Regions from separate parts of the Serratia sp. LSHTC3 genome, predicted to be linked through region 1. Evidence: predicted binding sites of a transcription regulator. Region 1 holds the regulator's gene; the other holds the start of a gene.
The links. Region 1 encodes PurR, which represses purine synthesis genes. Its sites were predicted from a motif close to CANGCAAACGTTTGCNTG; they were not measured.

Region 2: raiA (ribosome-associated translation inhibitor RaiA) is a predicted target of PurR. The motif match lies at 1,862-1,879, and genes of this name have one in related genera.

The regions. Positions count from the first base shown of each region.
Region 1 covers NZ_JBXUNP010000002.1:961,048-964,944, forward strand. Annotated here, with positions in the region: gene punC (purine nucleoside transporter PunC) at 1-381, opposite strand, end outside; gene punR (DNA-binding transcriptional activator PunR) at 505-1,449, shown strand; gene purR (HTH-type transcriptional repressor PurR) at 1,446-2,471, opposite strand; gene cydH (cytochrome bd-I oxidase subunit CydH) at 2,796-2,885, shown strand; gene sodB (superoxide dismutase [Fe]) at 2,950-3,528, opposite strand; gene AC2CGI_RS11920 (C40 family peptidase) at 3,728-3,897, opposite strand, start outside.
Region 2 covers NZ_JBXUNP010000003.1:601,984-605,880, reverse strand. Annotated here, with positions in the region: gene rluD (23S rRNA pseudouridine(1911/1915/1917) synthase RluD) at 1-960, opposite strand, end outside; gene bamD (outer membrane protein assembly factor BamD) at 1,092-1,823, shown strand; gene raiA (ribosome-associated translation inhibitor RaiA) at 2,136-2,477, shown strand; Phe leader region at 2,600-2,726, shown strand; gene AC2CGI_RS15660 (hypothetical protein) at 2,601-2,648, shown strand; gene pheA (bifunctional chorismate mutase/prephenate dehydratase) at 2,769-3,897, shown strand, end outside.

The DNA.
Region 1 (3,897 bases):
CTGGCCTTCGCGATAGCGGTCGACCACCAGCGCTTGCCAGATGGCGGTGGCGGAACAGACGCCGACGGCCTGAATAAAGCGCAGTATCCAGAGCTGCACGGCATTTTCTACCCACAGCATGCCCAGGCAGCCGAGCGCGAACAGCGTCAGGCCGATCAATAATACCGGTTTGCGGCCCAGCCGGTCGGAGAGCGGCCCCCACAGCAGTTGCGCGAAGGCGAAGCCGGCCAGGAAGATGCTCAGGCTGGCGCTGACCGCGCCGGCGGAAATTTGCAGTTCCTCCCGCATGGCGCCGAAGGCGGGCAGGTACATATCGGTCGCCAGATAACCCAACATGCTCAGGCCGGCGAGGTAGAACATAAAGCCAAAAGAATTTCGCATGGTATTTCTCGTTAATATTTTAGTGTCGCAGGTTTTTAGCGCCGGCCAGTGTATCCGGCTGGATCTCTGCTTGTGAAACGGTAATATTTGCAAAGTGCTGTTAAAAAAATTGAAGGCAAAGCGATGTGGTCTGAATATTCTCTTGAAGTTGTTGACGCGGTCGCGCGCACCGGCAGTTTCAGCGCGGCGGCGCAGGAGCTGCACCGGGTGCCGTCGGCGGTGAGCTATACCGTGCGGCAACTGGAACAATGGCTTGCGGTGCCGCTGTTTGAGCGGCGTCACCGTGATGTGGAGTTGACGCCGGCCGGCGCGCTGTTTATCAAGGATGCGAGAGTTGTTATCAAAAAAATGCTCGACACCCGTCGCCACTGTCAGCAGGTGGCCAACGGGTGGCGCGGCCAGCTGAATATCGCAGTCGACATCATCGTCAAACCCCAGCGCAGCCGCCAGCTGGTGCTGGATTTCTACCGCCATTTCCCCGATGTTGAACTGATGCTGCAACCCGAAGTGTTCAACGGCGTTTGGGATGCGTTGGTGGACGGCAGGGTGGACATGGCGATCGGCGCCACGCGCGCGGTGCCGGTCGGCGGCGGCTTTGCCTTCCGCGATATGGGCTACATGAACTGGCTGTGCGTAGTCAGCCCACAGCATCCGCTGGCGCAGCTGGCAGGGCCGTTAAATGACGATCGGTTGAGGCCGTACCCTGCGCTTTGTCTGGAAGACACCTCGCGCAATCTGCCCAAGCGCGTCACCTGGACGCTGGATAACCAGCGGCGGCTGGTGGTGCCGGACTGGACATCGGCGCTCGACTGTCTGTGCGCCGGGCTGTGCGTCGGCATGATGCCGGCGCATCGGGCGCTGCCGCTGGTGCAGCGCGGTGAGCTGAAGGCGTTGCAGCTGCAGCAGCCGTTTCCCGCCAGCCCTTGCTGCCTGACCTGGCAGCAGGATAAACCGTCGCCGGCGATGAGTTGGCTGCTGGCGTATCTGGGCGATGGCGAGACGCTGAATCAGGAGTGGCTGAGCGAGGCGGCGCCGGAAGCCGTGCAGGCTTCCGGCTCAGGGGATTAGCGGCGGTAGTCGATGAACGGACCGTCGGCGACCGAACGGCGTTCCACCAGCTTCGGATGCACTTCGATCACCTGCGATTCTTCGCGCTTGCTGATGATGCGATCCAGCAGCATGGTGAAGGCCATTTCTCCCAGGCGCTCTTTAGGCTGGTGAATGGTGGTCAGCGCTGGAGTGAAGTAGCGGGCGTTGCGCACGTTGTCATAGCCGATCACGGAAATATCCTGCGGCACTCGCAGCCCCAGCTCATCAGCGGCGCAGATGGCGCCCATCGCCATGATGTCGCCGCCGCAAAATACCGCGGTCGGCCGCTGTTTTTGCGACAGGATTTGGTGCATCGCCTTGTAGCCGGACTCCGGCTCGAAGTCACCCTGGACGATCCACTCTTCGCGAATGTCGATATGCGCTTCCTGCAGCGCCTTCATAAAGCCCTGATGACGGCCGCCGCCGGTGTTGCGCGACAGCTGGCCCGGGATGGCGCCGATATCGCGGTGACCGCGCTCGATCAGGTAACGGCCGGCCAGATAGCCGCCTTCGAACGCGTTATCGATGATGGTGTCGGTGAAGTCGCCGCGCGCAGCGCCCCAGTCCATCACCACCATCGGGATATTACGGTAGTCCTCCAGCATGCCCAGCAGTTGATCCGGGTATTCGGAACACATGACCAGCAGGCCGTCGACGCGCTTTTGCGCCAGCATCGCCAGGTAGGCGCGCTGCTTGTCCAGATTGTTGTGCGAGTTGCACAGGATCAGGGTGTAACCTTTGCTGTAGCAGCTGTTTTCCACCGCCTCGATCACTTCGGCAAAATAGGGCGCTTCGCTCGAGGTGGCCAGCAGACCGATAGACTTGGTGTGATTGACTTTCAGGCTGCGCGCCACGGCGCTCGGCGAGTAGTGCAGCTCTTTGATCGCGGCCCACACGGCCGCTTTGGTCTCTTCGGCGACGAAACGAGTCTTATTGATGACGTGCGAAACGGTGGTGGTGGAAACGCCCGCGCGTTTGGCCACATCTTTAATCGTTGCCATGTAAGGAATGACTCCTGAACTCACATGTTTACAGCATGTAAGTGTGATGTTAATCGTTTGCCTACGTAGATCCTTCTCCAGAGAAGCGAAAACTGAGTTTTTAGTGTGTTGAAGTCTTCAGCGCTTAATCAGGAGGGGCATGGATGCCGGTACGCAGTTGTGAACTGCGAATTTTGTCGCATATTGAACAAAAGTGGAAGAGGTAATCGAGATTATAAACCGGGAAATGATAACAAGATTTTATCGGCGAACTGTGGGAAAATGATTTGACGTACTAATTGTGCGCCTTTTATCCTTAGGAAAGCCCATTTTAAAGGAGTTGTCATGGATACCGATCTGAAGATGTCTCTGTTCACTACCGTCGGCGCGTTGGCGATGATCATCGCTTTCAGCTTTGTCGCCGCGTTGAACTGATCTCCCGCCGGTTTTAAAAAAGGCGCAGCCTGGCTGCGCCTCGTCACTTCGGCAAGGCCTGCGTTTACGCCAGGTTTTCCGCCGCAAATTTCCAGTTGACCAACGCCCAGAAGTTTTCCAGGTATTTTGGACGCGCATTGCGGTAATCGATGTAATACGCGTGTTCCCACACGTCAACGGTCAGCAGCGGTTTATCTTCACCGGTCAGCGGAGTTGCCGCGTTGGAGGTGTTGACGATCGCCAGCGCACCGTCTGGTTTTTTCACCAGCCAGGTCCAGCCGGCGCCGAAGTTTTTCACGGCGGCATCGGTGAACTGCTCTTTGAACGCAGCGAAAGAGCCGAAGGATTTGACGATCGCCGCCGCCAGTTCGCCCTGCGGTTCACCGCCGCCCTGTGGCGACAGGCAGTGCCAGTAGAAGGTGTGGTTCCACACCTGCGCGGCGTTGTTGAACACGCCGCCGTTGGAGGTCTTGATGATCTCTTCGAGCGATTTGCCCTCGAACTCGCTGCCTTTCACCAGGTTGTTCAGGTTAACCACGTAGGTATTGTGGTGTTTGCCGTAGTGGTATTCCAGGGTCTCGGCGGAGATGTGCGGCTCGAGCGCGTTTTTCTCATACGGTAATGCAGGTAATTCAAACGACATTGCTTCCTCCTTTACAGCGCCACTTTCTTCCCGCCCAGGCGGGAGCCAGATGGGCCGTTTTTTATTGTGGTCATTCAATCTTAACAATTTTCATCATAAAAAACAGGAGGAAAAGCGAGAAATGCGCGTGGGGGAGTGCGATGGGCGATAGCTTGAGCAGGCGGTTGCGACCGGGGCCGCAACCGCGCAGAACAGGGAATTAACGGATGGTTTTCGGCGTCACTACGCGGCGTGCGCCGATGTAATGGTTTTGCCAATAGTCGTTGTCGAGCTGGCTGATGCGGATCTCTTCGCCGGTGCGCGGCGACTGGATGAATTTGCCGTTGCCGAGATAGACGCCGACATGGTCCGCCACGCCGCGGTTGTTGA
Region 2 (3,897 bases), on a different contig from region 1:
TTTGAATTCTTCGGTGTCCGCCTTCAGCGCGTTGATCAGATCAACCATGTCCTGCGGCAGCGGCGCATGCCACTCCATCTGGATGCCGCTGATCGGGTGATACAAACGCAGCATGGTAGCGTGCAGCGCCTGGCGGTCAAAGCCGCGCAGCGTGTTGATGAAGGCCTCCGAAGCGCCTTTCGGCGGACGCGGACGGCCGCCGTACAGCGGATCGCCCACCAGCGGATGGCTAATGTAAGCCATGTGCACGCGGATCTGGTGAGTACGGCCGGTTTCCAGGCGCAGGCGCAGACGAGTGTGCGCGCGGAAGTGCTCCATAATGCGATAGTGCGTCACCGCCGGCTTACCCATCGGGTGCACCGCCATGTGAGTGCGCTTGGTGGAATGGCGCGCGATGGGTTCTTCTACCGTACCGCCTGCCGTCATGGTGCCGATCGCCACCGCTTCGTATTCACGGGTGATTTCGCGTGCCTGCAGCGCCTCCACCAGCCGGGTTTGCGCCGGCACGGTTTTCGCCACCACCATCAGGCCGGTGGTGTCTTTATCCAGACGGTGCACGATGCCGGCACGCGGCACGTCGGCGATTTCCGGGTAGTGATGCAGCAGCGCATTGAGCACCGTGCCGTCCGGGTTACCGGCGCCAGGGTGCACCACCAAATCGCGCGGCTTGTTGATCACCAGGATATCGCTGTCTTCATAGACGATATCCAGCGCGATATCCTGCGGCTCCCAACGCGCTTCTTCTTCTATCTGTGCATCGATGGCGACTGTCTCTCCGCCCAGCACCTTCTCTTTCGGTTTGTTTGACGTTTTGCCATTGACCTTCACCCGATCGCCCAGGATCCACTCTTTTATGCGAGATCGTGAATAATCAGGGAACAATTCGGCCAAAGCCTGATCTAAACGTTGTCCGAGTTGAGATTCGGCCACCGTTGCGGTGAGTTGTACTTGTTGTGCCATATGCAGCTTCTTCGTTAACGTTGGGTTTTCACGGCGATGCCGTTTAATATAATGTGCTATTGTACCTGGTCTTTGTCGGGAGCTTAACGGACAGTCTCCCGGAATAACACCCTGAGGATAATCAAAACGTCATGACGCGTATGAAATATCTGGTGGCGGCAGCCACGTTGAGCCTGGCGCTGGCAGGTTGCTCCACATCCAAGGATGCGGTTCCCGACAACCCGCCTTCGGAAATCTATGCTACCGCGCAGCAAAAACTGCAGGACGGTAACTTCAAGGGCGCGATTACGCAACTCGAAGCGTTAGATAACCGCTATCCTTTCGGGCCGTATTCCCAGCAGGTCCAGCTGGATTTGATTTACGCCTATTATAAGGCTGCCGACTTGCCAATGGCTCAGGCATCCATCGATCGCTTCATGCGCCTGAATCCGACGCACCCGAACATCGATTACGTGATGTACATGCGCGGCCTGACCGACATGGCGCTTGATGACAGCGCGCTGCAGGGCTTCTTCGGGGTTGACCGTTCGGACCGCGATCCTCAGCACGCTCGCGCTGCGTTCCGCGACTTCAGCCAGTTGATTCAGCAATACCCGAACAGCCAATACGCGACCGACGCCAACAAGCGTTTGGTGTATCTGAAAGATCGTTTGGCCAAGTATGAGCTTTCGGTGGCGGAATACTACACTAAACGCGGTGCTTACGTCGCGGTCGTTAATCGCGCCGAGCAGATGTTGCGTGAATTCCCGGATACCAAAGCGACGCATGACGTGTTGCCGCTGATGGAAAATGCCTACAAGCAGCTGCAGCTGAACGGCCAGGCTGACAAAGTGGCCAAAGTGATCGCCGCCAACCCACAATAAGCGCGCGTCGGCACCGGCAGAAAAACCAAACGGCAGCCAAGGCTGCCGTTTTCATTGGCGTCGACCGGGTTTTTACTGGAAAAATACACAAGTAAAAACACGGTGTTAGCTAGCGCTCCTCACCGGTCAACTCATCGATAATGCGCCATCCGGCGGCAACTCTCAAGCATTAGATAGCCAATTCAAATGCTGAATCACAGATTGAACTAACTTTGCAAAAAGTGACAAAAAATCGTGATTTACATCACGCATTTAAACAAAAAGCGGGGTATGCTGGATTCACCAAGACGGAAAGACAGAGAGGTAAGTTATATGACATTGAACATTACCAGCAAACAAATGGATATCACTCCCGCAATCCGCAATCACGTCGAAGACCGTCTCACCAAACTGGAAAAATGGCAGACCCAGCTGATTAACCCGCATATCGTCTTATCCAAAGAGCCGCAAGGGTTTGTCGCCGACGCTACCATTACTACGCCTAACGGCCCGCTGGTCGCCAGCGCCAAACATGATGACATGTATACCGCCGTTAACGAGCTGATCGCCAAACTGGAGCGCCAGTTGAACAAAGTGCAGCACAAAGGCGAAGCGCGCCGCTGCAATGCCAGCGTGAAAGACATTGTGCCGGAAGTCACGCAAGAGCAGGAATAACCGTCCGACAGCGATTGCCGCATCAAACGCGCCCGAGGGCGCGTTTTTTGTCGGGTATTTTTGTTGACGGGGTAAAGGCCAGCGGTTACTTTAAAACCTGATCACATTAACCTTAGGTAGACCATGCCACGCACACCGTTTTTCTTCGCATTCTTTTTTACCTTCCCCTGACTGGGAGGCGTTTCGTCGTGTGAGAAAGAATGCGAAGACGAACAACAAGGCCTCCTGGAAACAGGGGGCTTTTTTTATGGCTGTTTTACAACGAATAAGAACTGAAGGCGGAAGCTGATTATGACTGACAACCCGTTATTGGTGCTGCGCGAGCGCATCAGCGCACTGGACTTGAAACTGTTGGCCCTGCTGGCGGAACGCCGTGAGCTGGCGATCGAAGTCGGCAAGACCAAGCTGCACTCTCATCGCCCGATCCGCGATAAAGAGCGCGAGCGCGATCTGCTGGATGCGCTGATCGCCGCCGCCAAGCCTTACGACCTGGACGGCTTTTACGTCACCCGCCTGTTTCAACTGATCATCGAAGATTCCGTCCTGACCCAGCAGGCGTTGCTACAGCACCAGCTCAACCCCGTCAGCCAGCACTCCGCCCGCATCGCCTTCCTCGGTCCGAAAGGCTCTTACTCGCATCTGGCTGCGCGCCAATACGCTGCCCGCCACTTCGATCAGCTGATCGAATGTGGCTGCCAGAAGTTTCAGGATATCTTCGCCCAGGTGGAAACCGGCCAAGCGGACTACGCGATTCTGCCGATCGAGAATACCAGCTCAGGCTCGATTAACGAGGTGTACGATCTGCTGCAACACACCAGTCTGTCGATCGTCGGCGAGCTGACCAACCCGATCAACCACTGCGTTCTGATTGCCGGCGACAGCGATTTGAGCCAGATTGAAACCGTCTACAGCCACCCGCAGCCGTTCCAGCAGTGCAGCCAGTTCCTGAACCGCTTCCCGCACTGGAAAATCGAATACACCGAAAGCACGGCGGCCGCGATGGAGAAAGTCGCCAAGCTGAATTCACCGAAGGTGGCTGCACTGGGCAGCGAGGCCGGCGGCGCGCTGTACGGGCTGCAGGTGCTGGAACACAATCTCGCCAACCAGCAGCAAAACATCACTCGCTTCATCGTGCTGGCGCGCAAAGCGATCGATGTCTCCGAACAGGTGCCGGCAAAAACCACGCTGATCATGGCGACCGGCCAGCAATCCGGCGCGCTGGTCGAAGCGCTGCTGGTATTGCGCGATAACGGCATCATCATGACCAAGCTGGAATCACGTCCGATCAACGGCAATCCGTGGGAGGAGATGTTCTATATCGATGTGCAGGCCAACCTGCGCGCCGAGGCGATGCAAAAAGCGCTACGCGATCTGGCGCCGATCACCCGCTCGCTGAAGGTGCTGGGCTGTTACCCAAGCG